Regions from separate parts of the Actinomadura monticuli genome, predicted to be linked through region 1. Evidence: riboswitches for the same ligand, from Rfam matches in the RefSeq annotation. Region 1 holds a riboswitch; the other holds the start of a gene.

What was found. Region 1 has a riboswitch for ZMP and ZTP ahead of glyA (serine hydroxymethyltransferase). Riboswitches for the same ligand answer to the same signal wherever they lie in the genome.
Region 2: another riboswitch for ZMP and ZTP. It lies ahead of SM611_RS30430 (bifunctional methylenetetrahydrofolate dehydrogenase/methenyltetrahydrofolate cyclohydrolase); the one in region 1 lies ahead of glyA (serine hydroxymethyltransferase).

The regions. Positions count from the first base shown of each region.
Region 1 is NZ_JAXCEI010000001.1:209,705-224,845, forward strand. It holds gene SM611_RS01015 (CaiB/BaiF CoA transferase family protein) at 97-1,284, shown strand; gene SM611_RS01020 (HpcH/HpaI aldolase/citrate lyase family protein) at 1,281-2,117, shown strand; gene SM611_RS01025 (cyclase family protein) at 2,117-2,935, shown strand; gene SM611_RS01030 (MmgE/PrpD family protein) at 2,932-4,329, shown strand; gene SM611_RS01035 (aspartate/glutamate racemase family protein) at 4,341-5,072, shown strand; gene SM611_RS01040 (hypothetical protein) at 5,337-5,546, shown strand; gene SM611_RS01045 (NAD(P)/FAD-dependent oxidoreductase) at 5,533-6,966, opposite strand; gene SM611_RS01050 (GNAT family N-acetyltransferase) at 7,017-7,619, opposite strand; gene SM611_RS01055 (carboxymuconolactone decarboxylase family protein) at 7,612-8,307, opposite strand; gene SM611_RS01060 (GNAT family N-acetyltransferase) at 8,470-9,534, shown strand; gene SM611_RS01065 (class I SAM-dependent methyltransferase) at 9,518-10,288, shown strand; gene glyA (serine hydroxymethyltransferase) at 10,285-11,556, opposite strand; ZMP/ZTP riboswitch at 11,610-11,696, opposite strand; partial or broken gene SM611_RS01075 (DMT family transporter) at 11,789-12,589, opposite strand; gene SM611_RS01080 (Lrp/AsnC family transcriptional regulator) at 12,720-13,190, opposite strand; gene SM611_RS01085 (RNA polymerase-binding protein RbpA) at 13,501-13,872, opposite strand; gene secG (preprotein translocase subunit SecG) at 13,954-14,196, opposite strand; gene tpiA (triose-phosphate isomerase) at 14,334-15,128, opposite strand; gene SM611_RS01100 (phosphoglycerate kinase) at 15,132-15,141, opposite strand, start outside.
Region 2 is NZ_JAXCEI010000017.1:69,064-84,204, reverse strand. It holds gene SM611_RS30480 (GNAT family N-acetyltransferase) at 1-262, shown strand, start outside; gene SM611_RS30475 (glycoside hydrolase family 15 protein) at 259-1,791, opposite strand; gene sucC (ADP-forming succinate--CoA ligase subunit beta) at 2,091-3,290, shown strand; gene sucD (succinate--CoA ligase subunit alpha) at 3,293-4,180, shown strand; gene SM611_RS30460 (cell division protein PerM) at 4,326-6,164, shown strand; gene SM611_RS30455 (DUF4190 domain-containing protein) at 6,204-6,674, opposite strand; gene purN (phosphoribosylglycinamide formyltransferase) at 6,802-7,491, shown strand; gene purH (bifunctional phosphoribosylaminoimidazolecarboxamide formyltransferase/IMP cyclohydrolase) at 7,472-9,037, shown strand; gene SM611_RS30440 (hypothetical protein) at 9,166-9,342, shown strand; gene SM611_RS30435 (GNAT family N-acetyltransferase) at 9,339-9,932, opposite strand; ZMP/ZTP riboswitch at 10,015-10,099, shown strand; gene SM611_RS30430 (bifunctional methylenetetrahydrofolate dehydrogenase/methenyltetrahydrofolate cyclohydrolase) at 10,156-11,004, shown strand; gene SM611_RS30425 (FHA domain-containing protein) at 11,168-11,896, opposite strand; gene SM611_RS30420 (DUF3017 domain-containing protein) at 12,113-12,565, shown strand; gene SM611_RS30415 (NADP-dependent isocitrate dehydrogenase) at 12,692-13,909, shown strand; gene SM611_RS30410 (malate dehydrogenase) at 14,133-15,137, shown strand.

The sequences.
Region 1 (15,141 bases):
CACCTTGAGAGTCCCGGGGCGCCCGCGCGAACCGGCCGAGCTGTCCACTATCGTTTCTTTTAGCGGAACGATCGTCCGTGAAGGCGGTACCGTCCCATGACCGACGCGCTGTCCGGCATCCGGGTCCTCGACGCGGCCACGCTGTTCGCCGGCCCGCTCGCCGCGACGCTGCTCGGCGACTACGGGGCCGAGGTCATCAAGATCGAGCACCCGAGGGGCGACCCGGTGCGCAGCCACGGCGCCCAGCGCGACGGCGTCGGGCTCTGGTGGAAGATGCTCGGCCGCAACAAGAAGGCGATCACGCTCTACCTCGGCTCGCCCGAGGGGCAGGAGCTGTTCCGCCGCCTGGCCGCCGACGCCGACGTGGTGATCGAGAACTTCCGGCCCGGGACGCTGGAGCGCTGGGGGCTCGGCTACGACGTGCTGAAGGAGATCAACCCCGGGCTCGTCCTCGCCCGGGTCACCGGGTTCGGGCAGACCGGCCCGTACGCCCGGCGCCCCGGGTTCGGGACGCTCGCCGAGGCGATGAGCGGGTTCGCCGCGATCACCGGGGAGCCGGACGGCCCGCCGACCCTGCCGCCGTTCGGCCTCGCCGACGGGATCGCCGCGCTGACCACCGCGTTCGCGGTCATGACCGCGCTGCGGGCGCGGGCGGCGACCGGCGAGGGGCAGGTGGTCGACCTCGCCATCGTCGAGCCGATCCTGACCCTGCTCGGCCCGCAGATCATCGCCTACGACCAGCTCGGCGAACTCCAGGCCCGCACCGGGAACCGGTCGCACAACAACGCGCCGCGCAACACCTACCGCACCCGCGACGGCGGCTGGGTCGCGATCTCCACCAGCGCCCAGTCGATCGCCGAGCGGGTGATGCGGCTGGTCGGCCGGCCCGAGCTGATCGACGAGCCCTGGTTCGCGACCGGCGCCGAGCGCGCGAAGCACGCCGACGTGCTGGACGAGGCCGTCGGGTCGTGGATCGCCGCGCGCGACCGCGGCGAGGTCGTCAAGGCGTTCGAGGAGGCGCAGGCCGCGGTCGCGCCCGTCTACACCGCCGCCGACGTCATGGCCGACCCGCAGTTCGAGGCCCTCGGCACCATCGCGACCGTCCCCGACGACGAACTGGGGCCGGTGAAGATGCAGAACGTCCTGTTCCGGCTGTCGCGGACGCCGGGGCGGATCGAGTCGGCGGGGCCGCCGCTCGGCGCGCACACCGCCGAGATCCTCGCCCGCTACGGGGTCGACGAGGCCGGGCTGGCCGAGCTGCGCGGCAAGGGCGTGATCAGGTGACGCCCCGCTCCTGGCTGTACGTGCCGGGTGACCGGCCCGACCGGTTCGGCAAGGCGCTGGACTCCGGCGCCGACGCGGTGATCCTCGACCTGGAGGACGCCGTCGCGCCGTCCGCCAAGCAGGACGCGCGCCGCAACGTCCTGGACGCGCTGGCCGCCGGTCGGCCCGCCCACGTGCGGATCAACGCCCCGGCCACCCCCGACGGCGCCGACGACATCGCGCTGCTGGCGAACGCGCCGGACGCGCTCGCCGGGGTCCGGGTCCCCAAATGCGAGGACCCGGACGAGCTGCGCCGTGTCGCCGACGCGCTCGGCGTTCCGGTGTTCCCCGTCCTGGAGTCGGCCCTCGGGGTGGAGAACGCCCTGCTGCTCGCGACGGCGCACCCGCTGGTCGCCGGGATCTCGCTCGGCGAGGCCGACCTCGCCGCCGACCTGCGGGCGGGCGGCGACGCGCTGGCGTGGCCCCGGTCCCGGGTCGTGGTGGCCGCCCGCGCCGCCGGGCTCCCGTCCCCGCCGCAGAGCGTGTGGACCGCCGTCCGCGACCTGGACGGGCTGCGCGCCGACACCCTCGCGGGACGGCGGGCCGGGTTCTTCGGCCGGTCGGTGATCCATCCCGCGCAGATTCCGGTCGTCCACGAGGCGTGCGTCCCCGATCCGGACGACGTCGCGTGGGCGCGCGACCTCATGGACCGGCTCGCCGAGCAGGGCGAGGCGGCATGGATCGACTCCGCCGGGCACTTCGTGGACAAGGCCGTCGTCGAGCGCGCCGCCTGGCTGCTCGACGCCGCCGCGTCCGCCGAGTCCGCCGCCCGGCCCGTCCAGGAAGGCCACTGATGAACTCTCGGGATCCGCTGCTCGCGGCCGTCGCCGGCGGGGTCCGGCTGATCGAGCTGGGCCAGCCGTTCTTCACCGGCATGCCCTGCTCCCCCAACCACCCCGGCTTCCGGATGACGCTGATCCGGCGGCACGGCGACATGGAGCGCCCGGACGGCGGGTCCGCCGCCAACGAGATCATCGTGACCGGCGGGCACGTCGGCACGCACATCGACGCGCTCTCCCACGTCAGCCACAACGGCGAGCTGCACGGCGGGATCTCCGCCGCCGAGGCGCAGCGCGGGGGCGCCTTCAGCCGGCACGGCGCCGAGAACCTCCCGGGCCTGCTGCGCCGCGGTGTGCTGCTGGACGTGGCGGCCGTCCACGGGGTTGCGACGCTGCCGCCCGGCTACGGCGTGACCGCCGAGGACCTCCAGCTCGCCGCCGAGCGCGCGGGCGCGGAACCGGGCGAGGGCGACGTGGCGCTGATCCGCACCGGCTGGTCCCGCAACTTCGGCGACGCGACCGCCTACCTCGGCAAGGAGACGGGCGTCCCCGGCGCGACCCCGTCCGCCGCGCACTGGCTGGCCGCACGCGGGATCGTCGCGACGGGCGCCGACACGACCGCCTACGAGCAGATCCCGGAGGGGGCCGGGCACGCCGTCCTGCCCGTGCACCGGATCCTGCTGGTCGAGTCGGGCATCTTCATCCTGGAGCACCTGGACCTGGAGGCCCTGGCCGAGGCCGGACCGCACGAGTTCGTGTTCGTGCTGGCCCCGCTGCGGATCAAGGGCGGCACCGGCTCCCCCGTCCGCCCGCTCGCGGCGGTGACGGCATGACGCCCGTCCAGCGGTTCGCCGCCCTCGCCGCGTCCGCCGCCTCGCACGGGCTGCCGGCGGAGCTGCGCGAGGACGCCGCCCGCCGCGTCCTGGACGTCCTGGGCAACAGCCTGGCCGCGACCGCGGAGCCGCCCGCCCGCGCCGTCGGGGCGCTCACCGCCGAATGGGGCGGCGAGGGCCGCGCCACCGCGATCGGCACCGGGACGCGCCTGCCGGAGCCGAGCGCCGCGCTGCTGAACGGGACGCTCGCCCACTCGCTCGACTTCGACGACACGCACCTGCCGTCCGTCCTGCACCCGTCGGCGTCGGTGGTGCCCGCCGCGCTGGCCGTGGCGGAGGCCCGTGGCGCGACCGGGGCCCGGCTGCTGGACGCCGTCGGGGTCGGGATCGAGATCACCGTGCGGCTCGGCATGGCCGGCTACGACCGCGAGCTCGGGAACTCGGTGTTCTTCGAGCGCGGGCAGCACGCCACGGCGATCTGCGGGACGGTCGGCGCCGCCGCGTCCGCCGCCATGCTGTCCGGCCTGGACGCCGCCGGCATCGCGGACGCCATGGGCATCGCCGCCAGCATGGGCTCGGGCATCCTGGAGGCCAACCGCACGGGCGGGACGGTCAAGCGGATCCACTGCGGCTGGGCCGCGCACGCCGCCGTCACCGCCGCCGGGCTCGCCCGGACCGGGATCACCGGCCCGCCGACCGTCCTCGAAGGGCGCTTCGGGTTCCTCCAGGCGTTCTGCGGCGACCAGGTCGACCTGGACGCCCTCACCTCCGGCCTCGGCGAGCACTGGGAACTGCCCGGCATCTTCTTCAAGCCGTACCCGTGCAACCACTTCACGCACGCCGGGATCGACGCGGCGCTGCGGCTGCGCGCCCGCGGCCTGGACCCCGCGGACGCCGAGTCGATCGAACTGGGCGCGCCGACGCCCGTGCTGCGGACCATCGGCGAGCCGCACGAGGACAAGATCCGGCCGAAGTCGGGGTACCACGCCGCGTTCTCCGGCCCCTACACGGTCGCCGCGGCCCTGCTCGGCGGCGGCGGCCTCGGCGTCTTCCACGAGGACTTCACCGACGCGGCCGCCGCCGACCCCGACCGGCTGGCGCTGGCGGCGAAGGTCCGCTGCGTCCCCGACGCCCGCTGCGACGAGATCTTCCCGCACCAGTTCCCGGCCGTCCTGCGCGTCCGCACCCGCGGCGGCGCGCTGCTGGAGGAGCGGGTGGACGCCAACCGGGGCGGGCCCGGCAACCCGCTCTCGGCCCGCGAGCTGGCGACGAAGTTCCGGCTGAACGCCGCCCGCCGCGTCCCGGAGTCCCGGGCCGAGGAGATCACGGCCCACGCCTACGGCCTCGCCGGCCTGGAGGACCTGGGTGCGCTGACGTCCCTGCTCCTGGGCTAGTTTCGGGTGCCATGAGGCATCTCGGCATCCTGGCCCACAGCGCGGAAGGCGCCGCGCTCTGCTTCCGGACCTTCTGCCAGGAAGGCTTCCGCGAGCTGGGCCCCGACGACCATCCGGACGTGACGCTCGACCTGATCGCGCTGGCGCGCAGCATGCCCGCCTGGGACGCCGGCGACCACGACTCGATCAGGGTGACGCTGGCCGAGAGCGCGCGGCGGCTCGCGGCGGCGGGCGCCGGCTTCTTCGTCTGCCCCGACAACACCGCCCACCTGGCCCTGGAACGTCCCGGCGACGACCTGCCGCTGCCGGGCCTGCACATCGCCGACGTGGTCGCCGGCCGGGCCGCCCGCGACGGCCGGACCCGCGTCGGCGTGCTCGGCACCCGCTACACCATGGACGGCCCCGTCTACCCGCGCGAGCTGGCCGCGCGCGGGATCGCCGCCGAGGTGCCCGGGCCCGCCGACCGCGAGACCGTCGACCGGATCATCTTCGACGAGCTGGTCAACGGCGTCTTCACCGAGGAGTCGCGCCGCGAGTACGTCCGGATCATCGAGCGGCTCGCCGAGCGCGGCTGCGACGCCGTCGCGCTCGTGTGCACCGAGATCCCGCTCCTGGTCACGCCCGACGTGTCGCCCCTGCCCACGCTCGACTCGACGCGGCTGCTGGCCCGCGCCGCGTTCGACGTCGCCGTGGGCCGCGCCCCCCTCCCCACCTGGCACGGCGGACACTTCGACCGGGAGTGAAACGTACCGTCCCTATGTTCGAGGCATGCAGAAGACAGAGACGGTCATCGACCGGTACGCCGACGGCGGCCGTGCCCCGGCGCCGGCCAGGCGCCGGGGCTCGCCGCGGGTGCGGTCGAGGCGGTCGTGCACGGAGGGGAGGGCGTCCGGTGAGCTTCCACGATCTTCACCACGGTGACCGCCCGCTGGTCCTGCCCAACGCGTGGGACTTCGCCAGCGGCGCCGCGCTCGCGCAGGCGGGCCAGCGCGAGGGTCTCGGCCCGCGTGTCGCCGGTCAACGTCCTCTACCTGCCGGGCAAGACCGGGTATCCGCGGCTGGAGCGGCTCGGCGTGCACCGGATCAGCACCGGCTCGCTGCCGTTCCGCAAGGCGCTGCAGGCCGCCGTCGCGGCGGCCCTCGGCGTCACCGGCGAGGACGGTGACCGGCCCGCGCCCTCCTACGGTGACGTCCAGCGGCTCGTCAGTGGCCGGTGATCCGGTCGGCGAGCCGCGCCAGGGCCGACGTGCCCGCAGCCCCCGTGGCCGACTCGCGCGCGTCGGCGGCCCGGTAGAGCGCGTACATGGCGTGGACGCCGAGCCAGCGCAGCGGCTCCGGCTCCCAGCGGCGTACGCCGCGGTCCACCCACGGCAGCGCGGTCAGCGCGGTGTCCTCGCCCAGAACGAGGTCGCGGAGCGTCCGGCCGGCGAGGTTGGCCGCCGCGACGCCGTGCCCGGTGTACCCGCCCGCGTGGCCGAGCCCCGCCGCACGGTCGAGGACCACGGTCGAACACCAGTCGCGGGGCACGCCGAGGACGCCCGACCAGGCGTGGTCGACCTGTGCCTCGTCGGCGACGGCGGGGAACATCGCGGTCAGCATCGTCCAGAGGGCACCGACGGTGCCGGGGTCGGTGCGGCCGCCGTCGTCGACGCGGGAGCCGTAGCGGTACGGGCGGCCCCGGCCGCCGAACGCGATCCGGTCGTCGGCGGTGCGCTGCGCGTACATGTAGTAGTGCGCCATGTCGCCGAGCAGCTCGCGGCGCTCCCAGCCGATCGACTTCCACGTCACCGCCGGCAGCGGCGTCGTGACGATCATCGAGCTGTTCATCGGGAGCCAGTCGCGGCGGTGGCCGGGCATGCCGGCGGTGAAGCCCTCGGTGGCACGCAGCACGTACCCGGCGGTGACCGTGCCGTACGGGGTGACGGCGGACGCCGCGCCGCCGCGCCGCGGGTTGATCCGGACTACCGGCGTCCCCTCGTAGATCCGCACGCCGAGCCCCCGGACGACCGCGGCGAGGCCGCGCGCGAGGGCGGCCGGCTGGACGCGGGCGCAGTGCGGGCTCCACGCCGCGCCGGTCGCGCCCTCGACGCGGAGCCGGTCGTCCCGCTCGGTGGCGGGCAGCGGCACGAGGTCGTCGTCCGCCCAGCCCCAGCGGCGCGCCTCGTCGACCATGGCGGCGAGCCGGGCGCGCTGCGCGGCGTTGCGGGCGACGTGCAGCACGCCGCCCTTCACGAGGTCCGCGTCGATGCCCTCCTCGGCGGCGACGCGGACGACCTCGTCCACCGCCCCGAACATGGCGCGCTGCAGCGCGATCGCGGCGGGGCGGCCGTGCCGGGCGGCGTACCGCTGCCGGTCCCCGGCGATCTCGCCCAGCACCCAGCCGCCGTTGCGGCCGGACGCGCCGAACCCCGCGAACTCCCGCTCCAGCACGACGATCCGCAGGTCGGGGCGGGCGCGCTTGAGGTAGTAGGCCGTCCAGAGGCCGGTGTAGCCGGCGCCGACGACGCAGACGTCCGCCGTGCGGGGGCCCGGCAGGCGCGGTCCGGGGCCGGGGCGCCCGCCGGCCCGGTACCAGAAGGACACGCCGCCGTTGACGAATCCGGGCGCGAGCGGCGCTCTGCCCGAGGAGGGACTCATGCGCACATACTGCTGTATTCCGCAGCAAGAGCAACAGGTGGCAACGGATTCTATGGGATCGCGTCGACTATTCGACGGGATCCGACCCAGCGGGAGCGGTCCGCCGCGTAGTAGGCGGCGCCGTCGGGGCCCGCCGGGCCGTCCCGCCACCGCCGCATCCCGAGCTGGAGCGCGATCTCCGCCGACGCCGCGTTGGCCATGTCGATCTCGGCGGTGATCCGGTGCACGCCGACCACGCCGAACGCGTAGTCGAGCACCGCGCGGGACGCCTCGGCGGCGAGGCCCCTCCCCCAGTGGTCCGGCTCCAGGCTGTAAAGGATCTCGACGTCCACGCCGTGGCCGAGCGGCCCCTCGTGGTGGCTGAGCCCGGCGACGCCGATCAGCGGGTCCCCGGGCGCGGCGCCGGCGGCGCCGGCGCCGTCGATCCCGCCGGACCAGCGGACCGGGCGCAGCGCCCACAGCCCGTAGCCCTCCGTCGCGAAGTCCCGCTCGCTCGCCTCGATGATCTCACTGACCTGGACGGGCGTGACCATCCGGTCGTCGAAGAGGTGGCGCCGCACGAGCGGCCCCGTCCAGTGCGTCAGCAGCGCGCGGTGGTCGCGCATCGACACCGGGTGCAGCACGAGCCGCACCGTGCGCAGGACCTCATCCATCCCCGGCCCCGCCCGTGCCCGGCGCCGCCGGGTCGTCCGCGGGCCACTCGGGCGCGTCCTCGCCGTCCGGGACGCCCACCCGGAACACGCGCAGCTGCAGCGCGAGCGCCTTGTAGTAGCCGACGAGCGTCACCAGCTCGACGAGGGCGGCGCGGCCGAGCGTCGCGACCGCCTCGGTGAACACGGCGTCGGCGAGGTCGCCCTCGGCGGCGAGCTGCCGGGCCGCCTCCAGCACGACGCGCTCGCGGACGTCGCCGAACATGGGCGCGCGGCCCTCCCGCAGCGCGTCCATCTCCGCGTCGGTGAGCCCGTGCCGGCGGCCGATCCGCTCGTGCGCGTACCACTCGTAGTCGGACCGGACGTGCGCGGCGACGACCAGCGTGGCGATCTCCCGCTCGCGCTTGGTGAACGCCGTCCGGAACCGCAGCGCGACGCCGAGGTCCTGGAGCGGCAGCCCGACGGACGGGCTGTACAGCATGGCGTTGAAGGGGCCGTGCAGCCGCCCGATGTCGTCGGCCATGCCGAACGGCGGGGTGCGGCCGGCGGCGCGGGGGCCACCCGTCACCGCCTCGTACACGGCTCGCTGCTCGTCGCTGAGCGAACCGGGGAGCAGCAGCGGCAGCCGGGTCGAGGACGGGCCGCGCCGCGGTCGATCGTTGACGTCCTCACCGCTCACGGGGTCGATCACTTACCGCACGCTAGGCGGTCGGCGCGGACGGCTCAACCCCCGGTCCGGAATGTGAAACCACCGGCACACGGTGACGTAGCGGTCGCGTAACACGGGTCGGCCAGCCTTGCGGGCGACCCCACCGGGCGCACACGGCGCCCGGCCCCCCGGAGGGAACGTTCCATGCCGCTGTTCCGCATCCGCACCGAGATCGAGGACAGGCCCGGACGCCTGGCCCTGCTCACCGCCGCGCTGGGCCGGCGGGGCGCCAACATCCTCGGCCTGTCCGTCCAGATGGACGCCGAAGGGGTCGTGGACGAGTTCATCGTCGACGTCCCGCACGGCGGCCCCGGCGCCCGGGAGCTCGCCGAGACGCTGGGCGCGGCGGGCGGGGCCCGCACCTCCGTCCTTCCCGCGCGCCCGCACGAGCTGGTGGACGAGCCGACCCGCGCCCTCCTGCTGGCGTCCCGGCTGCGGTCCGAGCCGCACGCCCTGCCCGGGGTCCTCGCCGAGCTGCTGCGCGCCGACGAGGCGGGCTGGGCCGAACCCGGCGTGCCCGAGCCGGACCGCTGCGTCCTCCTCGTCCCGGCGAGCGGCCGCCGCGTGCGGCTGCGCAGGTACGGGCTGCCGTTCACCGCGACGGAGGCGGCGCGGGCGGACGCCCTGGTGCGGACCGCGCTGCCCGCCGCGCCGCGCCGTCCCTCCCGCCGCCGGATGACGCTCCGCGACGGCACGCAGGTCGTCGTCCGGCCGATCGAGCCGCGCGACGCGGACGCCGTCCGCGCGCTGCACGAGCGCTGCTCCCTCGACAGCCGCAGGATGCGCTACTTCAGCTCGAAGCCGTACCCGACGCAACGGGTGTTCGAAGGATTCTGCGACCCGGCGCGCGGCCTGACGCTGGTCGCCGAGGGCGCGGACGGGTCGCTGCTCGCGATGGCGCACCTCGTCCACGTCATCGATCCGGGCGTCGCGGAGGTGGCGTTCCTGGTCGAGGACGCCTGGCAGGGCCGCGGTCTCGGGCGCGGCCTCGCCGAGCTGATCCTGGCGGTGGCGCACGACCGCGGCCTGGTGGAGCTGCGCGCGACGGTGCTCACCGCCAACACGCGGATCCGGCGGCTGCTCGGCTCGCTCGGCGGCCGGGCGCGGCACACCGAGGACGCCGCGATCCTGGAGATCAGGCTGCGGCCCGGCGCCCGTCCCGGCGGCGCGGAGGCGCTGGCAGGATGGCCGGGTGAGCGGCATCTATGACGACCCCGGGGCCTACGAGCTGGCCTGCTCGTTCCGCGACGTGGCCGCCGAGGCCGACGTCCTGCTCGGCTGGTGCGCCGAGCACGGCCTGAAGCCCGCGACGGTGCTGGAACTGGCCGCCGGGCCGGCCGAGCACGCCCGCGAGTTCGGGCGCCGCGGCCTCGCGGCGACGGCGCTCGACCTGAACCCGGCGATGTGCGCCTACGCCGCCCGCCCCGGCGCGCGGATCGAGGTCGTCCAGGACGACATGACCCGGTTCGACCTCGGCCGCCGGTTCGACCTCGTCGTCACGATGCTCGACTCGACGTCCCACCTCATGACGCTGGACGCGTTCGTCGCGCACCTGCGCCGCGTCGCCGCGCACCTGTCCCCCGGCGGCCTCTACATCGTGGAGATGTCGCACCCCCGCGACCGGCTGGGCGGCGAGCCCAGCGTCAGCACCGGCTGGACGGTCGAGCGCGGCGGCGTCCGGGCGAGCGTGCGGTGGGGCGAGCCGTCCGACCGGCTCGACCCGGTCACCCAGATCGCCGACGACCACGTCACGATGACGATCACGGAGGGGGACGCCACGCGGGTGATCCGCGACGTCGTCCCCTACCGCTTCTGGACCGCCACCGAGCTGGACGCCGCGCTCCGCCTCGCCGGCGGCCTCGGCGTCGTCGCCCGGTACGGCGACTTCGGGACCGGCGAGGACGCCGTGGCCCTCACCGACCCCGAGGCCTGGCGCATGATCACCGTTCTGCGCGGCGCCTAGCGCGGCGTCGCCCAGCCCGGCATCGGGTAGGACGCCAGCAGTTCCCGGATCTCCCCGGCGACCCGCTCGACGACCGTCCCGTCGTTGCCGGCGGCGGCCTGCACGACCTCGTCGATCCACGCCGCCACCTGCGGCATCTGCCCCTCGGCGAGGCCGCGGGTGGTGATCGCGGCGGTGCCGAGCCGCAGCCCGGACGGGTCGAACGGCTTGCGCGGGTCGAACGGGACGGCGTTGTAGTTCAGCTCGATCCCCGCGCGGTCGAGGGCCTGCGCGGCGGGCTTGCCCGCGACGCCCTTGTTCGTCAGGTCGATCAGGATGAGGTGGTTGTCGGTGCCGCCGGAGATCAGGTCGTAGCCGCGGTCGGCCAGCGCGGCGGCCAGCACCTTCGCGTTCGCGACGACCTGCCGCGCGTACCGGGCGAAGCCCGGCTCCGCCGCCTCCCGCAGCGCGACCGCGATCGCGGCGGTCGTGTGGTTGTGCGGGCCGCCCTGCAGGCCCGGGAACACCGCCTTGTCGATCGCCTTCGCGTGCTCGGCCGTCGACATGACCATCGCGCCGCGCGGGCCGCGCAGCGTCTTGTGCGTGGTCGTGGAGATCACGTCGGCGTGCCCCACCGGGGACGGGTGCGCGCCGCCCGCGATCAGCCCCGCGATGTGCGCGACGTCGGCGGCGAGCACCGCGCCCGCCTCGCGGGCGATCTCCGCGAACGCCGGGAAGTCGATCGTCCGCGGGATGGCGGTGCCGCCGCACCAGATGAGCTTCGGCCGCTCCTTCAGCGCCAGGTCGCGGACCTGGTCCATGTCGACGCGGCCGGTGTCGGCGCGCACGTCGTAGCGGACGGGGCGGAACCACGTGCCGGTGGCCGACACCGACCAGCCGTGCGTGAGGTGCCCGCCCATCGGCAGCGACAGGCCCATCACCGGGTCGCCGGGCTCCAGGAACGCCATGTAGACGGCGAGGTTCGCGGGCGACCCCGAGTACGGCTGGACGTTGGCGTGCTCGACGCCGAAGAGCTCCTTCGCCCGCCCGATCGCCAGCAGCTCGATCGGGTCGACGTTCTGCTGCCCCTCGTAGTACCGCTTGCCGGCGTAGCCCTCGGAGTACTTGTTCGTCAGCACCGACCCGGTGGCCTCCAGGACCGCCGGGGACACGTAGTTCTCGGACGCGATCAGCCGGATCTTCTCGTACTGGCGGCGGGCCTCCGCCTCCACCAGCCCGGCGATCTCCGGGTCGCTGCTCTGCAGATGGGGTACGGGCGGTTCGTGCATCGTGAGCCTCCGCGCTGCTCGCGCCGGGACTTCGGGCGCCCCGGCGAAGGGGACCCGTACACCCAGGCGCGCGGCGTGCGGACTAGTTTCGCTCCCCGGTGGTCGTCTCCACCTTGACTGCGCCAGTCACGTGATCGCCATCATATCGGGCCGGCCGCGCCCGTGCCGGGACGGAGACGACGAACAGCCCGCCCAGCAGGAGCAGCGATCCCGCCGCGACGGGGAGCGAGAGGCGCTCGCCGAGGACCGCGATGGCGAGACCCGACGCCACCAGCGGCTCGGCGAGGCTGAGCGTCCCGGCGGCGGCCGCCGTCACCCCGCCGAGGCCGGTGACGAAGAACATGTACGCGGCCGCGGTCGCCGCGATCCCGAGCCAGCCGACCAGCAGCGCCGAGCGCGGCGCGGCGAGGGCGGGCAGTTCCGCGAGCGTCCAGGGCAGCAGTGCCGCTCCCCCGGCCAGCAGCGTGACCGACACGGCCGCGGCCATGCCCGCGTCCCGTCCCGTGAGGACCTTGGCGGACACGGTGTAGACGCCGAAGCACGTCCCGCCGGCGAGGCTCAGCAGGATGCCCACCGGGTCGACGCCGACGGTGGACCCGGGCAGCATCAGCAGCGCGACGCCGCCGATCGCGGCCGCCGTCCCGGCCCACCACCTGCGGCTCAGCCGGGTCCCGAGGACGAGCCGCTCGCACAGCCCGGTCGAGACCGGCGCCAGGCCGAACACCACGGCGGTCGCGACGGCGGCGCCGGTGCGGTCGACGGCGCTGAAGAACGCCGCCTGGAACGTCCCGGTCGCGGCGGAGGCCGCCAGCAGCGGCGGCCACGTGCGCCGCCCGAGCGTCACGAACGCGCGCCGGTTCGCCACGAGCGCGAGCAAGGCCAGGATCAGCCCGCCGGACAGGATCCGCGCCCCGCCGACCGCGACCGGCCCGGCGGCGGGGGCGGCCAGCACCTGCGCGGGCCCGACGGACCCCCAGAGCACCCCGGCAGCGAGCACCAGCATCGATCCGGAGGCATTGCTTCGTCGGTCCATGCGTCGGACGCTAGAAGAAGATGCGGCCCATCTGTTCAGCAGCCGTCGTTCGTTCGACCCAGAGGGCTGCGGCCGTCACACGTTCGTTCTGATCGTGGCGAAGGGGCAGCCCGGCGCAGGACGTTCGGGACTACCGCCTGTCCGGCGATGGAAGTTCGGACTGCTCCACCGCCTGGACGTGGTCGTAGACGACCGTGGTGCGGACGTCCACGAACTCCTTGCGCCGCGCCAGCCGGTCGAGCACGAAGTCGCGCAGGTACGCGGTGCTCGGCACCGCGACGTGGACGAGCAGATCCTCGTTGCCCGTCACCACGAACACCCCGACGGTCTCGGGCATCGCGGCCATGCCGTCCCGGGCCGACTCGATCGCCTCCCGCGACTGCGGCCGGATCCGGATCGAGATCAGCGCCTGCACCCCGCGGCCGAGGCGCTCGAAGTCGACCGCCGCGTGGAATCCGGTGACGACTCCCCGGGACCGCAGTGCCCGCGTCCGCTCCAGGGCCGTGGACGGCGCGATCCCCACCGCCTCGGCCAGCTCCCGGTTCGTCTGCCGCCCGTCCCGCTGCAACCGCCGCAGGATCGCCTGGTCGACCGCGTCCACCCGTCGCCTCCGAATCGTCCGCCGGTGCCGAACTCCCGCGCGCGAACCACGCCCGCGAGCCTCATATCCCGAAGAATATTCGACGGGAGGCGGTCCCTGCTCGTGGCGGCGCTTCCGCGGGGGCTCAGGCCCGGCGCCTGGACGCCTCATGGAGGGACAAAGCCGGAGATAGCCAGCACGGTGCTGGTGTCCACCGACGACCGCCTCTGCGCCCCCGACCGCTGACGCCGCGTCCCCGCCCCCGAAACGGCGTGCGGCCCGGTCCCCTTCGCAGGGGCCGGGCCGCACGGATGCCTGTGCGGAGGGCGGCTCAGCGGGCCGCGGCCTCCATGGCCTTCTTGACGGCGGCGCGCTTCTGGCGGAGCTTGGCGAGCGCCTCCTCGAGGATGGCCTCGCCGTCCTCGTCGCTGCGGCGCTCCTTCACGTAGGCCAGGTGCGTCTTGTACGGCTCGGTCTTCGGCGGCGCCGGGGGGTTCTCGGAGTCCTGACCGGCGGGGAACCCGCAGCGCGGGCAGTCCCACGTCTCGGGGACCGCGACGTCCGTCGCGAAGCTGGGGCGGGTCTCGTGCCGGTTGGCACAGTAGAAGGTCACCCAGACGCGGGGGGCGGCGTCGCCGCGCTCCGCCTCTCCCATCGGACCGGCCCCGACACGGCTGCCCCGAATCGCGTTGCCACTACCCACGGATAACTCCTCGCTCGGTGTTCCGCCGCCGCCCGTGACCTCCTGGGGCGGCGCGGTGATCGCATGTGTCAGACGGGTGGCTCAGCCGACGCCCTTGTGCTTGAACAGCAGCCCCAGCACGACGATGGACGCGAACCACAGCACCCCGACGCCGACGGTCAGCCGGTCGAGGTTGCGCTCGACCACGGACGACCCGCCCAGGGACGACGAGACGCCGCCGCCGAACATGTCCGACAGCCCGCCGCCCTTGCCCTTGTGCATCAGGACGAGGACCACCATCAGCAGGCTCGTGACGATGAGCACGATGGACGATGCGATGATCACGATTCTTCAACGCCTTTGTCTGTAGGTCGGGACGGAGGGTCGGGCCGGGCGGTTTACCCGTCAGCTACGAAGGGTACGACGAACTACCCGCTGGTTCGGCAAGAACCCCCAGTTCAAACTGAATTGATCAGTTTTGATCAGACGGGGAGCTCCCGGTACCGGCAGATTTTGACGAACTCTCCCGGGTCCAGGCTGGCGCCGCCGACCAGGGCGCCGTCCACGTCGTCCTGCGCCATCAGCTTGGCGACGTTGCCGCCCTTGACCGAACCGCCGTACAGGATACGCACCTCGTCGGCCACCCCGCCGTCGTACAGCTCGGCGATTCGCGTCCTGATCTCGGCGCACACCTCCTGCGCGTCCTGCGGGGTGGCGACCTCGCCGGTGCCGATGGCCCAGACCGGCTCGTAGGCGATCACGGTGCGGCGCGCCTGCTCGGCGGTGATCTTCTCCAGCCCGCCGTCGAGCTGGGTGAGGCAGTGCCGGACGTGCTCGCCCGCCTTGCGGACCTCCAGGCCCTCGCCCACGCACAGGATCGGGGTGAGGTCGGCGGCGAGCGCCGCCCGCGCCTTGGCGTTGACGACGGCGTCGTCCTCCGCGTGGTACTGGCGGCGCTCGGAGTGCCCCACCACGGCGTAGGTGCAGCCGAGCTTCGCCAGCATCGCGGCGGAGATCTCGCCGGTGTAGGCGCCGGAGGCGTGCTGGGAGACGTCCTGCGCGCCGTACTGGATCCCGAGCCGGTCGGCGTCGATCAGCGTCTGCACGGAGCGGATCGCGGTGAACGGCGGGATCACCGCAACGTCGACGGCGTCGTAGTCGGGCTCCTTGAGCGCGAACGCCATCTTCTGGACGAGCGCGATCGCCTCGAGGTGGTTGTTGTTCATCTTCCAGTTGCCGGCCATCAGCGGCTTACGGGAAGGGGTAGCGGGGGCCATCGGTCAGTCCTCC
Region 2 (15,141 bases), on a different contig from region 1:
GGAGGCGCGGGGGCGCGGGCTGGTGACCGCAGCCGTCCGCCACATGATCGACTGGGCGTTCGGCGAGCGCGGGCTGCACCGGGTCGAGTGGCTCTGCGACCCGCGCAACACCGCCAGCGCGGCCGTCGCGCGGCGGCTCGGCATGACGTGCGAGGGGCTCCACCGGCAGGCGTTCACGCTGGACGGAGAGCGCAGGGACGTCCAGGTTTGGGCCGTCCTCGCCGCGGAGTGGCCGGCCGGGCCGGCCTCTGCGGACTCTTAGGGGACGGGGAGGGGGCGTTCCAGGGCGGAGAGCGTCAGCAGGACCAGGGAGGCCGTCCAGCCGAGGGGCGCCGGGCCCGCGGGCTTGCCGCTCGGGCTCACCTTCTCCGGCAGGACGCCGAGGGACGTGCGGTGGGCGGACAGCCAGCCGAGCCGGCCGAGCGCCTCGTCCGTGCGGCCCGACGCGGCGGCGTTCAGCCCGAAGAGGGCCGTCTCGGGCGTCCAGGCGACGTCCGGGGTGCCGGACCAGCGCTCGCCCGGCAGCACGCCCCCGTTCGGCAGCGCCTGCTTGCGCGCGGCGTCCTGGATCGCGGCGGTGACACCGGCGTCGGACGGCGCGAACGGCGGCGCGAGGAACGTCACGGACGTGTCCATCAGCCCGCCGGGGATGGGTGAGCGCGGGTAGCCGTAGGGCGCGAACTGCCTGTCCACGGCGTCGGCGACGCGCTGCGCCGCATGCCGCCACTCGGCCGCCTTGCCGGTCTCGCCGCGTCCCTGCGCGAGGTCGCCGGCGGCCCGCAGCCCCGCGAGGACGGGCCCGACGACGCCGAGCGTGGGGCGCCGCGGGTCCTGCTCGCGGCCCGGGTCGCGCTCCCAGTAGTCGGACGAGGCGGGCGGCAGGCCCTCGGCGTCCAGCGAGCCGGCCAGGTGGTCGGCGGCGCGGCGCACCATCGGCCACAGGTCCGGCAGGTCGTCCGTGGACCCGGTCTGGGCGCGGTAGAACCAGGCCGCCCACAGCACCCAGCCGAGCGAGTCGAGCTGGGGCGCGCGGCCGTCGGCGACCGCCGTCCCGTCGGCGTTGTAGCGCGCGGCCCACATCCCGTTGTCGCTCTGCGCGCGGGCGAGGAAGCGCAGGACGCGGCGGGCCTCCGACGGGTGGCCGGTGACGCTGAACGCGGCGACGGTGAACGCCGAGTCGCGCGGCCAGCAGTACCGCCACTTGGTGTACCAGGAGGCGAGCGAGGCGCCGTTCGGGCGGGTGAGGAGCCGCAGGTCGAGCAGCGCGCGCGCCGACATGTCGCGGTACGCGGCGCCCTGCCCGCCGGTCGGGACCGCGCCCTTGGCCAGCCAGGCGCTGTCGGCCCGGACGGCGCGGGCGACCCGCGGATCGGACCGGTCCACGGTGATGGGGGTGTCGCCGCCGGACGGGATGAGCCTGACGCGCCCGTCGTCGAGCCGGACGACCGAGCTGTCCGGCAGGTAGGCGGCTCCCTCGGCCTGCTCGGGGGAGAGCGGGACGCCGGCGAACGGCCAGCCGCCCCCGCCGATGAGGCCGGGGCTCGCCCAGCCGGGGCTGGACGGTTCGGGCACGTTGGCGCCGCCGGTCGCGACGAGCGCGGCCACGAGCAGGAGGGCGCCGGTGCGGCGGATCTTGCGCGCGCCCGACCGCCTGCGGGACCATGGCCGCGCGGGCCTCGGCCGCATCGGCGGGGGCGGCGGCGCGGTACCGCCGGGGCCGGCCGGGACCGGCCTCGCGGGGACGGGGACGGGGACGGTGATGGATGTGTCCCGTTCCTCCGCCATCGCCATGCGTTCGCCCCCTTTGCCGCATCCCACCGCAGCGAATTAAGTACATCAAACTACGTCAATTGGTTCATCCTCCTCACGGGCCACTCGTGCCCACCCCTCAGGAGGAGACACCTGCCGCCCGGTGACACTTGCCTTCTAGAGTGGACACTCCGTGACATATGGACCCGGCGGCATCACCACGAAGGCGGGTTGACTAGGCTGCGTCGACGGAGCGGACCGCAGAGTCCAGGCCGCACGGACACCCGTGTAGATCGCCGACTCGTGTGGTCTTTGGCTGTCGATCCGTTTAAGGACGCCTCGTGGACCTGTTCGAACATCAGGCGAAGGAACTCTTCGCCGAGTACGGGGTACCGGTGCCTACCGGCAAGGTCGCCCATACTCCCCAGGAAGCACGCGCCATCGCGGAGGAGCTGTTCTCCGCGGGCAGCAAGAAGGTCGTGGTCAAGGCCCAGGTGAAGACCGGGGGCCGGGGCAAGGCCGGCGGCGTGAAGCTGGCCGACACGGCCGACGAGGCGGAGACGCTCGCCGGTCAGATCCTCGGCATGGACATCAAGGGCCACACGGTCCACAAGGTCCTGATCGAGGAGGGGAGCGCGATCGCGCAGGAGTACTACTTCTCCTTCCTGCTCGACCGCGCCAACCGCACCTTCCTGTCCATCTGCTCCGTCGAGGGCGGCGTGGAGATCGAGGAGGTGCCGCACGACCGGCTGGCGATGGTGCCGGTGTCCCCGCTGGACGGCGTCGACCGGGCCAAGGCCCGCGAGATCGCCGAGCAGGGCCGCCTCCCGCAGGAGGCGCTCGACGGCGCCGCCGAGCTGATCGAGCGGCTGTGGGCCGTGTTCACCGACGAGGACGCCTCCCTCGTCGAGGTGAACCCGATGATCCTCACCGCCGACGGCCAGGTGAAGGCCCTCGACGGCAAGGTCACGCTGGACGACAACGCCGGGTTCCGCCAGGAGCACGACAAGTTCGAGGACAAGGCCGCCGCCGACCCGCTGGAGGCCGCGGCCAAGGCCAAAGACCTCAACTACGTCAAGCTGGACGGCAGCGTCGGCATCATCGGCAACGGTGCCGGCCTGGTCATGTCCACGCTGGACGTCGTCGCCTACGCGGGCGAGCAACTGAAGGGGCAAGGGGAGGCGGGCGGGGGGCAGAAGCCCGCGAACTTCCTCGACATCGGCGGCGGCGCGTCCGCCGAGGTGATGGCGAACGGGCTGGAGATCGTCCTGTCCGACGCCGCCGTCAAGTCGGTGTTCGTGAACGTCTTCGGCGGCATCACCGCCTGCGACGCCGTCGCCAACGGCATCGTCTCCGCCTACAAGCTGCTGGCCGACCGCGGCGAGACCGTCGACCGGCCGCTCGTCGTCCGGCTGGACGGCAACAACGCCGAACTCGGGCGCAAGATCCTCAGCGACGCGGGGCTGCCCGGCGTCCAGCAGGTCGACACCATGGACGCGGCGGCCGAGCGCGCCGCCGAACTCGCAGCGGCAGGTGCATGACAATGGCCATCTGGCTCACCGAGAACAGCAAGATCATCGTCCAGGGCATCACGGGCTCCGAGGGCACCAAGCACGGCCGCCGGATGCTCGCGTCCGGCGCCCAGGTCGTCGGCGGCGTGAACGCCCGCAAGGCCGGCCAGACGGTCGACTTCGACGGCACCTCCCTCCCGGTGTTCGGCACCGTCAAGGAGGCCATGGAGCAGACCGGCGCGGACGTGTCCGTCGTGTTCGTCCCGCCGAAGTTCACCAAGGACGCCGTCGTCGAGGCGATCGACGCCGAGATCCCGCTCTGCGTGGTCATCACCGAGGGCATCCCGGTGCACGACACCGCCTACTTCTGGGCGTACGCCGAGAAGGCAGGGAACAAGACGCGCATCATCGGGCCGAACTGCCCCGGCATCGCGTCGCCCGGCAAGTCGAACGCGGGCATCATCCCGGCCGACATCACCACGCCCGGCCGCATCGGGCTGGTGTCCAAGTCGGGCACGCTGACCTACCAGATGATGTACGAGCTGCGCGACATCGGCTTCACCACCTGCGTCGGCATCGGCGGCGACCCCGTCATCGGGACGACCCACATCGACGCGCTCCAGGCGTTCCAGGACGACCCGGAGACCGACGCCATCGTGATGATCGGTGAGATCGGGGGCGACGCCGAGGAGCGCGCCGCCGCCTACATCGAGCAGCACGTGACCAAGCCCGTCGTCGGCTACGTCGCCGGGTTCACCGCCCCCGAGGGCAAGACCATGGGCCACGCGGGCGCGATCGTGTCCGGCTCCGCCGGCACCGCGCAGGCGAAGAAGGAGGCCCTGGAGAAGGTCGGCGTCCGGGTCGGCAAGACCCCGAGCGAGACCGCCGTCCTCATGCGGGAGATCATGCAGAACCGCTGACCCCGCGCGACCCCGAAAGACGCCCGAGCCGCCTGCCGAAGCGCGGCTTGGGCGTCTTTCGTTCGCGGCCCGGGTCCCGGACGACAAAGGCGACACGCCGGGCGGGCGGACCGCCGGGAGCCGGGCGCGGTGCCAGCATGGACCGGTGAGCGACGAGACCCCCGGGCGGCGTGCGAAGCGCGAGCCGGCGAAGGACGAGCCCGGACGGACCGGCGGACGGCCGCGCGCCGAGCCGCCGAGGGGGCGCCCGCCGGCCGCCGCCGCGGCGCGCCCGCTGTACGTGACCGGGCTGGTCGCGGCGCTGTGGTGCGTCGGGATCGGGCTCGCCGTGCTCACCACGATCACGCTCATCGGATGGATCGCGGCGCCGAAGACGGCGCTCGGCCACGGCATGTCCGGGGTGTTCCGGACGGCCGTGAACTTCTGGCTCGTGTCCCACCACGCGGGCTTCTCCTACGGGCAGGGACGGGTCGGGCTGCTGCCGCTCGGCGTCCTCGTCCTGCCCGGCGTGCTGCTGTACCGGGGCGGCGGCTGGATGATCCGGGTCGCGGGGCTGCGGCGGCGCCCGCGGATCGCGGTCGCGCACGTGGCGGTCGCGCTGGCCGCGCCGTACGCGGGGCTGGCCGCGCTGCTCGCGTTCGCGGCGTCCTCCGAGGAGGTGCGGCCGTCGGCGTGGCAGGCGCTCATCGGTTGCTTCCTCGTCGCCGCCGTCGCGGGCGGCCTCGGCGCCGCGCGGGCCGTCGTCGCGGCGCAGGTCGCGGCGGAGGCGCGCGGCCGGCGGGTCAGGTCGGGGCTCGGCGCGCTGCTGCGGCTGCTGCCCGATCGGCCCCGCTCACTGGTGATCGGGGTGGCGGGGGCGCTCGGCGTGCTGCTGGCGTCCGGCGCGGTGCTCGTGGCCGTGGCGCTCGCCATGAACATGCCGGGCGCCGACGACCTGTACGACATGCTCGCCCCCGGCGTCGTCGGCGGCGTCCTGCTGCTGCTGGTCGAGCTGGCCTTCCTGCCGAACGCGGTGGTCTGGGGGATGGCGTACGCGGTGGGCCCGGGGTTCTCCGTCGGCGCCGGGACGAGCGTCTCGCCGACCGGGGTGTTCCTGGACGCCGTCCCCGCGTTCCCGCCGCTCGCGGCGCTGCCGGAGCCCGGTCCCGCGCCCGCGCTGTCGCTGCTCGCGCTGGCCGCGCCGTTCGTCGCGGGCGCGGTCGGCGGCGTCCTCACGATCAGGTCGCTGCCGAGCCCGGCGGCGGAGGGCGCGCCGCTCTGGGGGTTCGTGTCGGGCGCGCTGACGGGCGTCGTGGCGGCGCTGCTCAGCGCGCTGTCGGGCGGGCCGCTGGGCGGCGGCCGGATGGCGACCGTGGGGCCGTCGCCCTGGCAGGTGGGGCTGCTCGCGGCCCTGGAGGTCGGGATCTCGGCGGCGATCGCGGCGTGGGCGGCCAACGTGCTGGTGCTGCGGCGCCCGGCGCGCGCCGCCTCCGGGAAGGCGGCCGGGAAGAAGGCCGAGAAGAAGGCGGGGACGAAGGCGGGGAAGGCGGGGAAGGCGGGGAGGCCGAAGCGGCCGGCCCGTCCGGAGCCCGTGGCGGTGCCGCTGTCGGCGCCGGTCCCGGGCGACTACGACCCGCCCGCGCGGTCCGGGGAGCCCGCGAAGCCCGCGGCGAAGGCGCCGAGGGCCCCGCACGCGCCGGACCCGCTGGAGTTCGAGGAGGCCGACCCCGTCCTCGCGCCGCGGCGGCCCCGCCGGCGGAGCGACCCGCTGCCCGACCTGGTCGAGGAGCGGGTCCCGGAACCGGCCCCGGAGCCCGCGCCCGGCCCGGTCCACGGCGACGGCGACGGCACGATCGTCGTCGAAGGCCACATCGTGGACGATCCCGAACCGGGGCCCGAGCCGCCGCGCAGGCCCGTCCCGCCGCCGCGCGCGGACCCGAACCGCACCGAGAACCGGGGCGGCGCGATCTACGTCCTGCGCGAGGAGCCCGAGCGGGACGACTAGCGCCGGAAGATCGGCGCCGGGGACGTCGGGGCCGGGCGGTCAGAGCAGGTGGCCGTACTTGTCCATCCAGCCGGGCGGCAGGTCGAGCTTGTCCTCGATCTTCGGGTAGTACTCGTCGCGGCACACCTGCTTGTCGGTGTTGGTGTTGGACGCGTTGACGCAGTCCCAGTAGCCGCTGAACTCCGTCCGCAGGAAGACCGCCATCGCGACCATCAGCAGCGACATCGCCAGGCCGATCCCGCCCATGACCATGCCGGGGAGGGCGCCGGGCACGGCGTCCCGGGTGCCGCGCACCTGCCGCCGGGCCCGGATCCCGACGACGAGCGCGGCGACGCCGAGCACGAGGCCGAGCGGATAGAAGAACAACGAGGTCAGCAGGGCGATGCCGCCGAGCCACAGGGCCCGCAGGCCGGTCTGCCGCGCCTCGGACGGTCCTGCGGGCGGCTCTCCCGCCGGCCGCCCGTCCGGGCGGTCCTCGGGACGGGCCTCGCGGCCCTGCTGCTCGCTCACGTTCGTTTCCTCCTGGCCCGTCCGCTTGGACGTACGGTGTGGATCCGCCCGCGCGGATCTGCGGTGAAGCGGTGTCGAACCGGCCCGATAGGCTTCGTGGTGTCCCAGCAACGTCCACCGGGGAGTCATGGTGTCCGCCCGGCTCGTCGTCCTCGTCTCCGGCGCGGGGACCAACCTACAAGCGCTGCTCGACGCGTGCGCGGATCCAGCCTACGGGGCGAAAGTGGTGGCCGTGGGGGCGGACCGCCCGGATATCGCGGGAACCGAACGCGCAGAACGTGTGGGTTTGCCCACTTTTACGGTGCGCGTCCCGGATTTCCCGTCCCGGGACGACTGGGACGCGGCCCTGGCCGAGGCCGTCGCCGAGCACGAACCCGACCTCGTCGTCTCCGCCGGCTTCATGAAGATCTTCGGGCCGCGCTTCCTGGCGCGGTTCGGCGGCCGGACGGTCAACACCCATCCCGCGCTGCTGCCCTCGTTCCCCGGCGCGCACGCCGTACGGGACGCCCTGGCGTACGGCGTCAAGGTCACGGGCTGTACGGTTCACTTCGTCGACGAAGGCGTGGACACCGGACCCGTCATCGCCCAGGAGACCGTCCCCGTGGGCTGGCATGACGACGAAGACTCCCTGCACGAGCGGATCAAGCGGGTGGAGCGCCGGCTCCTCGTCGACGTCGTCGGACGCCTCGCCCGCGACGGCTGGACCACGCGCGGCAGGCGGGTCTCGATGAAGTGCAGGACCTGCGGCGACGCGTCCGACAGGGTAACTTCCGACGATCATGAGGGGAGCTCGGCCGGTGAGTCGGGTGGCGATTAGGCGCGCGCTGATCAGCGTGTACGACAAGACCGGGCTGGAGGAGCTGGCCCGCGGCCTGCACGAGGCCGGGGTGGAGATCGTCTCGACGGGGTCCACGGCGGGCCGGATCTCCGCCGCCGGCGTCCCGGTGATGAAGGTGGAGAAGCTCACCGGCTTCCCCGAGTGCCTGGACGGACGGGTCAAGACCCTGCACCCCAAGGTGCACGCGGGCCTGCTCGCCGACCGCCGCAAGGAGGACCACCTCCAGCAGCTCGACGACCTGGCCGTGGAGCCGTTCGACCTCGTGATCGCGAACCTGTACCCGTTCGCCGACACGGTCGACTCGGGCGCGGGGCCGGACGAGTGCGTCGAGCAGATCGACATCGGCGGCCCGACGATGGTGCGCGCCGCCGCGAAGAACCACGCGAGCGTGTCCGTCGTCGTCGACCCGGCCGCGTACGGGTCCGTCCTCGACGCGGTGAAGGCCGGCGGGTTCACCCTGGCGGAGCGGCGCCGCCTCGCCGCGCGGGCGTTCGCGCACACCGCGTCCTACGACGTGGCCGTGGCGTCCTGGTTCGCCGGCTCCTACGCCCCCGACGAGACCGCCGCCGAGACGCGGTGGCCCGACTTCCTCGGCGCCACCTGGGAACGGTCGAACACCCTCCGGTACGGCGAGAACCCGCACCAGCGCGCGGCCCTGTACCGCTCGCCCGGCGAGACCGGGCTGGCCGGCGCGGAGCAGCTGTACGGCAAGGAGATGTCCTACAACAACTACGTGGACACCGACGCCGCCCGCCGCGCCGCCTACGACTTCACCGAGCCGTGCGTGGCGATCATCAAGCACGCCAACCCGTGCGGCATCGCGGTCGGCGCCGACATCGCCGAGGCGCACCGCAAGGCGCACGCCTGCGACCCCGTGTCCGCCTACGGCGGCGTGATCGCGGCGAACCGCCCGGTCACCGCCGCCATGGCGCGGCAGGTCACCGAGAGCTTCGCCGAGGTGGTCATCGCCCCCGCCTTCGACGACGAGGCCGTCACCGTCCTGAAGGACCGGTTCAAGAACGTCCGGCTGCTCGTCTGCCCGGACGCCCCGGCCGGCGCCGCCGAGTACCGGCGCATCGACGGCGGCGTCCTGCTGCAGGACGTCGACCGCGTGGACGCGCCCGGCGACGACCCGTCCACCTGGGAACTCAAGACCGGCGACGCCGTCGACGAGGCCACCCTGCGCGACCTGGCGTTCGCGTGGCGGGCGGTCCGCTCGGTGAAGTCGAACGCGATCCTGCTGGCCGCAGGCGGCGCGACCGTCGGCGTCGGGATGGGCCAGGTCAACCGGGTCGACTCCGCCAAGCTCGCGGTCGCGCGGGCCGGCGCGGAGCGCGCCGCGTCCGCCGTGGGCGCGTCCGACGCGTTCTTCCCCTTCCCGGACGGCCTCGAAGTGCTCACCGAGGCGGGCGTGAAGGCGGTCGTCGAACCCGGCGGGTCCGTCAACGACGACAAGGTGATCGAGGCGGCGCGGAAGGCCGGGATCGCCCTGTACTTCACCGGCGTCCGGCACTTCTTCCACTGACGCGCTGATGGCCGGAGGGGCCGGCCGGCCCGCGGACTGCCCACTCGTTCCGGCAGGTAGTCTCGGGCTGGCCGCGCCCTCATGACCCTCCGTTGACTCCGGCGCGGGCATTCCGTGATGGAGGCGCGATGGACGTGCTGCTCGCCGTCATGCTGAGGTCGGTGTACCTGGTCGGCTCGCTGCTGATGGACTCCCGCCAGGTGATCGGGCTGGTCGCCGCCTTCCTGGCCGCGGTCCTGGCCGCCCGGTTCGGCTGGCACGGCACCGACCGCGTGCTCGCCCGGCGGCAGCGCTCGGAGGACTAGCGCAGCCGTTCCCGCAGGGCCCGCGCCGCGGCGGGCCACTCGTCGTCGGTCATGCCGTAGGCGGCGGTGTCGCGGATCGAACCGTCCGCCCGGATCCGGTGCTTGCGGTGCACGCCCTCGAACGAGGCGCCGAGCCGCTCGATCGCCGCCCGCGACCGCGCGTTCCGGACGTGCGTGTGCCAGCCGACCCGGATCGCGCCCAGCTCGTCGAACGCGCGGCCGAGCAGGAGCAGCTTCGCCTCGGTGTTGACCGCCGTCCGGTGCCACCGCGCGCCGAGCCAGGTGTGGCCGATGCACAGGCCCCGGTGGGACGGCGCGACCTCGTAGTACGACGTCGTCCCCGCCACCTCCCCGGTCGCCGCGTCGATCTGGACCCAGGGGAGCCGGACGCGGCGCTCGCACTCGTCCAGCGCCCTGCCGACGAGCGCGGCCATCTCGCCGGCCGTCCCCGGCCGCCGCTCGCTCAGCCACGTCCACACGTCCGGGTCCCTGGACGCCTCGAACAGCCCGCCGGCGTGCTCGGGGGACAGCGGCTCCAGCCGCACATGACGCCCGGTCAGGACGGGCCGCTCGAACCATGCGTCGCTCATGCCGCTCACGCTAGAAGGCCCGGCGCCCGCGCCGGCAGGGCCACTCGGCGCCGATTCCCGCGTGCCACTCGCCCGTTACCATGGGTTTTCACGTGACTGGCGCGGCAAGGTGGATCACCACCGGGGAGCGAACGACAGTCCCGTTGCCGCGCGCCTGGGCGGACGGGACCTCGAGCCGGGCTCGGTCCTGCGAGGCCCCGGCGAGATCCACGCGGAGGAACGCATGACGGCACAGATTCTGGACGGCAAGGCCACGGCCGCCGAGATCCGCTCGAACCTCAAGGTCCGCGTCGAGGCGCTCCGCGACCGCGGCGTGACCGTCGGGCTCGGCACCGTGCTGGTCGGCGACGACCCGGGCAGCCGCTCCTACGTCAACATGAAGCACCGCGACTGCGCCGAGGTCGGCATCGAGAGCATCCGCCGCGACCTGCCCGCCACCGCCTCCCAGGACGACGTGGAGCGGGCCGTCGCCGAGCTGAACGCCGACCCGGCCTGCACCGGCTACATCGTCCAGCTCCCGCTGCCGAAGGGCCTGGACGAGCAGCGCGTGCTGGAGCGCATCGACCCGGCCAAGGACGCCGACGGCCTGCACCCGACGAACCTCGGCCGGCTCGTCCTGATGCGGCCGGGGCCGCTGCCCTGCACCCCGAAGGGCATCGTGGAGCTGCTGCGCCGCTTCGACGTCCCGATCAAGGGCGCCGAGGTCGCCGTCGTCGGCCGCGGCATCACGGTCGGGCGCTCCCTCGGCCTGCTGCTGACCCGCCGCACCGAGAACGCGACCGTCACCCTCTGCCACACCGCGACCCGGGACCTGGCCGCGCACACCCGCGCGGCCGACATCGTCGTGGCCGCCGCCGGCGTCCCCGGCCTGATCACCGCCGACATGGTGAGGCCGGGCGCGGCCGTCCTCGACGTGGGCGTCTCCCGGGTGGACGGCAAGCTCGCCGGGGACGTCGCCGCCGACGTCGCCGAGGTCGCCGGATGGGTCGCGCCCAACCCCGGCGGCGTCGGCCCGATGACCCGCGCGATGCTGCTCGCGAACGTCGTCGAGGCCGCCGAGCGGGACGGCTGACGCACGCACACACGCGGACGGGGCCGCCGCCCCAGCACCGAGGCGGCGGCCCCGTACTCGTCTTCCCCGGCCGGGGCCGCGCCGTCACCTGCACGGCCCCGCCCGGGAGGGTTCAGCGATCGCCCTCGTTGCGCGCTGCCGGGAGGACGACCGCAGGTTCACATCAGCTGGCCCTCCGTCCGGCGGTGCTCGGGGCGGGACGTCCCGGCCCGTGCCCGTGGCCGGGGGCGCCCGGCCGCCGCGTCTCCGTCGTGCCGCGGACCCCGGGGACCCGGCCGTCCACCGGCGGACGTCCCTGGTGCGGGACGTGCACCGGCGGCAGCGGACGGACGAGGCCCATCGCGATGACCTCGTTGGCGAGCCGCGTGCGCCGGTTGGCGCCCTCGGGGATGCGGAACTTCTGGTAGAGGCGCAACAGGTGCTGCTTGACGGCGGCTTCGGTGACGACCAGCTCGCCGGCGATGTCGCGTGCCGTGGCGGGGGCCACGAACGCCTCGTCGGACAGGGCGGGTCGGCACAGCGAGGTCAGCACGTCGACCTCGCGGCGGGTGAGCTCGGGTGCGACGGCGCGCCGCAGTTCGACGTCCGGGTCGACCTCCTCACGGGGGATGCCCCCCAACCGGCAGCGCGCCGTGCCGAAGCTCACGACGTCACCGTCCTCCAGCACACGGCGGGCGATCGGCCGGCCGTTGACGCGTGTCCCGTTGCGGGACAGGCCCATGTCCACCACGTAGACGTACGGACCGCGTCGGACGATTTCTGCGTGCAAACGGGACACACTCGGGTCGTCGAGGCGTACGTCGACTCCTCTCCCTCTCCCGACCGTCGTAACGTCGGGGCGCAGCGGCATCACCAGCCCGCTGTCCTCGATCCGCATGAACGGCCCCTCCACGGCAGTCCTCCCAGCTAGTTAGCGACCCCTGTCTGCCGGGTTACCCGGGCGCCGTGCCGTCACACCCTCCTACTGGCGAGTAGCACCGATGGTGCAAGGGATTCCGGCCTCCCGGGCACCCTCCGTCACACCCCTTCTCCCGGCGGCGGGCGGCCGGACGGACCGTTCCATCCCGGCGAGGTCGTCGTGGGCCCCGATCGGCGATACCGTGAGGCCATGAGCACTCAGGTGCACCGGCGCCGGCGCAGGGCGCCGCGCCGCAGGGGCGCCGCGCCGCACTGGCTGGCGCAGCTCCCCTACCTGCTCGTGCTCAGCGGAGTCGGCGCCGGCCTGACGCTGTGCGCCTTCAACTACTTCCGCAAGGGCTCCGGCCTGATGGCCGCCGCACTGCTGATCGGCGCGCTCGCCCGGCTGCTGCTGCCCGAGTCGCAGCTCGGCCCGCTCGCCGTCCGCAGCCGGTCGGTCGACTGCTGGACGCTCGTCGTCCTCGGCGAGATGGTCGCGTTCGTGTCGTTGAGCGTCCCGCCGATGAACAAGACCGGCCTCGTCCTCGCGGGCGCGTTCGGCGTGCTGATCGCGCTCACCGCGGCGGCGCGCGGCATCCGGCTGCTCATCGCCGGACGCCGCTCCGCGGGCGGCCCATCACCCGGGAACGGGCCGCCGGGTTAGCGCGTCGTCCCAGGTGGAGGCGTTCTGGGCCGGGCCAGGTCTAGACCGCGTGACCGCCTCGGCTAGCCTAGCCAGTTGAGCCTTACAAGGACTGCTGGCCAGGTGTAGGAAAGGGACAGCACAAGCATGCCCAAGATCAAAGTAACGGGCCCGGTCGTCGAACTCGACGGCGACGAAATGACGCGGATCATCTGGAAATTCATCAAGGACCAGTTGATCCTGCCCTACCTCGATGTGGACCTGAAGTACTACGACCTGGGGATCGAGCACCGTGACGCCACGGACGACCAGGTCACCATCGACGCGGCGAACGCCATCAAGGAGCACGGCGTCGGTGTCAAGTGCGCGACCATCACCCCCGACGAAGCGCGCGTCGAGGAGTTCGGCCTGAAGAAGATGTGGCGGTCCCCGAACGGGACGATCCGCAACATCCTGGGCGGCGTGATCTTCCGCGAGCCGATCGTCACGTCCAATATCCCCCGCCTGGTCCCCGGCTGGACGAAGCCGATCATCATCGGCCGCCACGCCCACGGCGACCAGTACAAGGCCACCGACTTCGTCGTCCCCGGCCCGGGCAAGGTGACGATCACCTACACCCCGCGGGACGGCTCCGAGCCGATGGAGCTGGAGGTCGCGGACTTCCCCGGCGGCGGCGTCGCGATGGGGATGTACAACTACGACGACTCCATCCGCGACTTCGCCCGGACGAGCATGCGGTACGCGCTGAGCCGCGAGATGCCGCTGTACCTGTCGACGAAGAACACGATCCTCAAGGCCTACGACGGCCGGTTCAAGGACCTCTTCCAGGAGATCTACGAGACCGAGTTCAAGTCGGACTTCGAGGCCAAGGGCCTGTCCTACGAGCACCGGCTCATCGACGACATGGTCGCCGCCGCGCTCAAGTGGGAGGGCGGGTTCGTCTGGGCCGCCAAGAACTACGACGGCGACGTCCAGTCCGACACCCTCGCGCAGGGCTACGGCTCCCTGGGCCTCATGACGTCCGTCCTCATGACGCCGGACGGCAAGACCGTCGAGGCCGAGGCCGCGCACGGCACGGTGACCCGCCACTACCGGCAGCACCAGCAGGGCAAGCCGACGTCGACCAACCCCATCGCGTCGATCTTCGCGTGGACGCGGGGCCTGGAGCACCGCGGCAAGCTCGACAACACCCCCGAGTTGATCGACTTCGCCCGCAAGCTGGAGCAGGTCTGCGTCGAGACGGTCGAACACGGCCAGATGACCAAGGACCTCGCCCTCCTGGTCGGCCGTGAGACCCCCTGGCTGACGACGCAGGAATTCCTGGAGGCCCTCGACACCAACCTCCAGAAGAAGATCAACGGCTGACACCCCTCCGCCGAGGCCGTCCCGGAGCGATCTGGGGCGGCCTTTCGCGTGGGGGCGGCATGCCGGTGGGTGCACCTGGGCGTCGGCGGGTAGGGGCTGCGCGATAACCTGACCCACGAAAGTATCTCGACGGCGAGAGAAACCGCGGCGGCGCGGCTCTTCGGCGGTCGGGTTCGAAGGATGGCCGCCTGAGCCCCGTCAGGTCACAGCAGGAGAAGGACGCATGACGCGCACCCCAGTCACAGTCACCGTTACCGGCGCCGCGGGCCAGATCGGCTACGCGCTGCTGTTCCGCATCGCGTCCGGGCACCTCCTCGGCGCGGACGTCCCCGTACGCCTGCGCCTCCTGGAGATTCCGCAGGCGGTGAAGGCCGCCGAGGGCACCGCCATGGAGCTGGACGACTGCGCGTTCCCGCTGCTGTCCGGCATCGACATCTTCGACGACGCCACCAAGGCCTTCGACGGCGTGAACGTCGCGCTGCTCGTCGGCGCCCGCCCCCGCACCAAGGGCATGGAGCGCGGCGACCTGCTGGAGGCCAACGGCGGCATCTTCAAGCCGCAGGGCGAGGCCATCAACGCGGGCGCCGCCGACGACGTCAAGGTCCTCGTGGTCGGCAACCCGGCCAACACCAACGCCCTGATCGCGCAGTCGCACGCCCCGGACGTCCCCGCCGAGCGCTTCACCGCGATGACGCGCCTCGACCACAACCGCGCGCTCGCCCAGCTCGCGAAGAAAGTCCGGGGGACGGGGGCACGCGTCTCCGTCGCCGACATCAAGAAGATGACGATCTGGGGCAACCACTCCGCCACCCAGTACCCGGACATCTTCCACGCCGAGATCGCCGGCAAGAACGCCGCCGAGACGGTCAACGACCAGAACTGGCTGGAGAACGACTTCATCCCGACCGTCGCCAAGCGCGGCGCCGCGATCATCGAGGCCCGCGGCGCCTCCTCGGCCGCGTCCGCCGCGTCCGCCGCCCTCAACCACGTCCACACCTGGGTGAACGGCACCGCCGACGGCGACTGGACGTCCATGGCGGTCGTGTCGGACGGCTCCTACGGCGTCCCCGAGGGCCTGATCTCGTCCTTCCCGGTCACCACGAAGGACGGCAGGTGGGAGATCGTCCAGGGTCTGGACATCGACGACTTCTCGCGTGCGCGCATCGACGCCTCGGTGAACGAGCTGTCGGAGGAGCGCGACGCCGTCCGCAAGCTCGGCCTCATCTGACCCT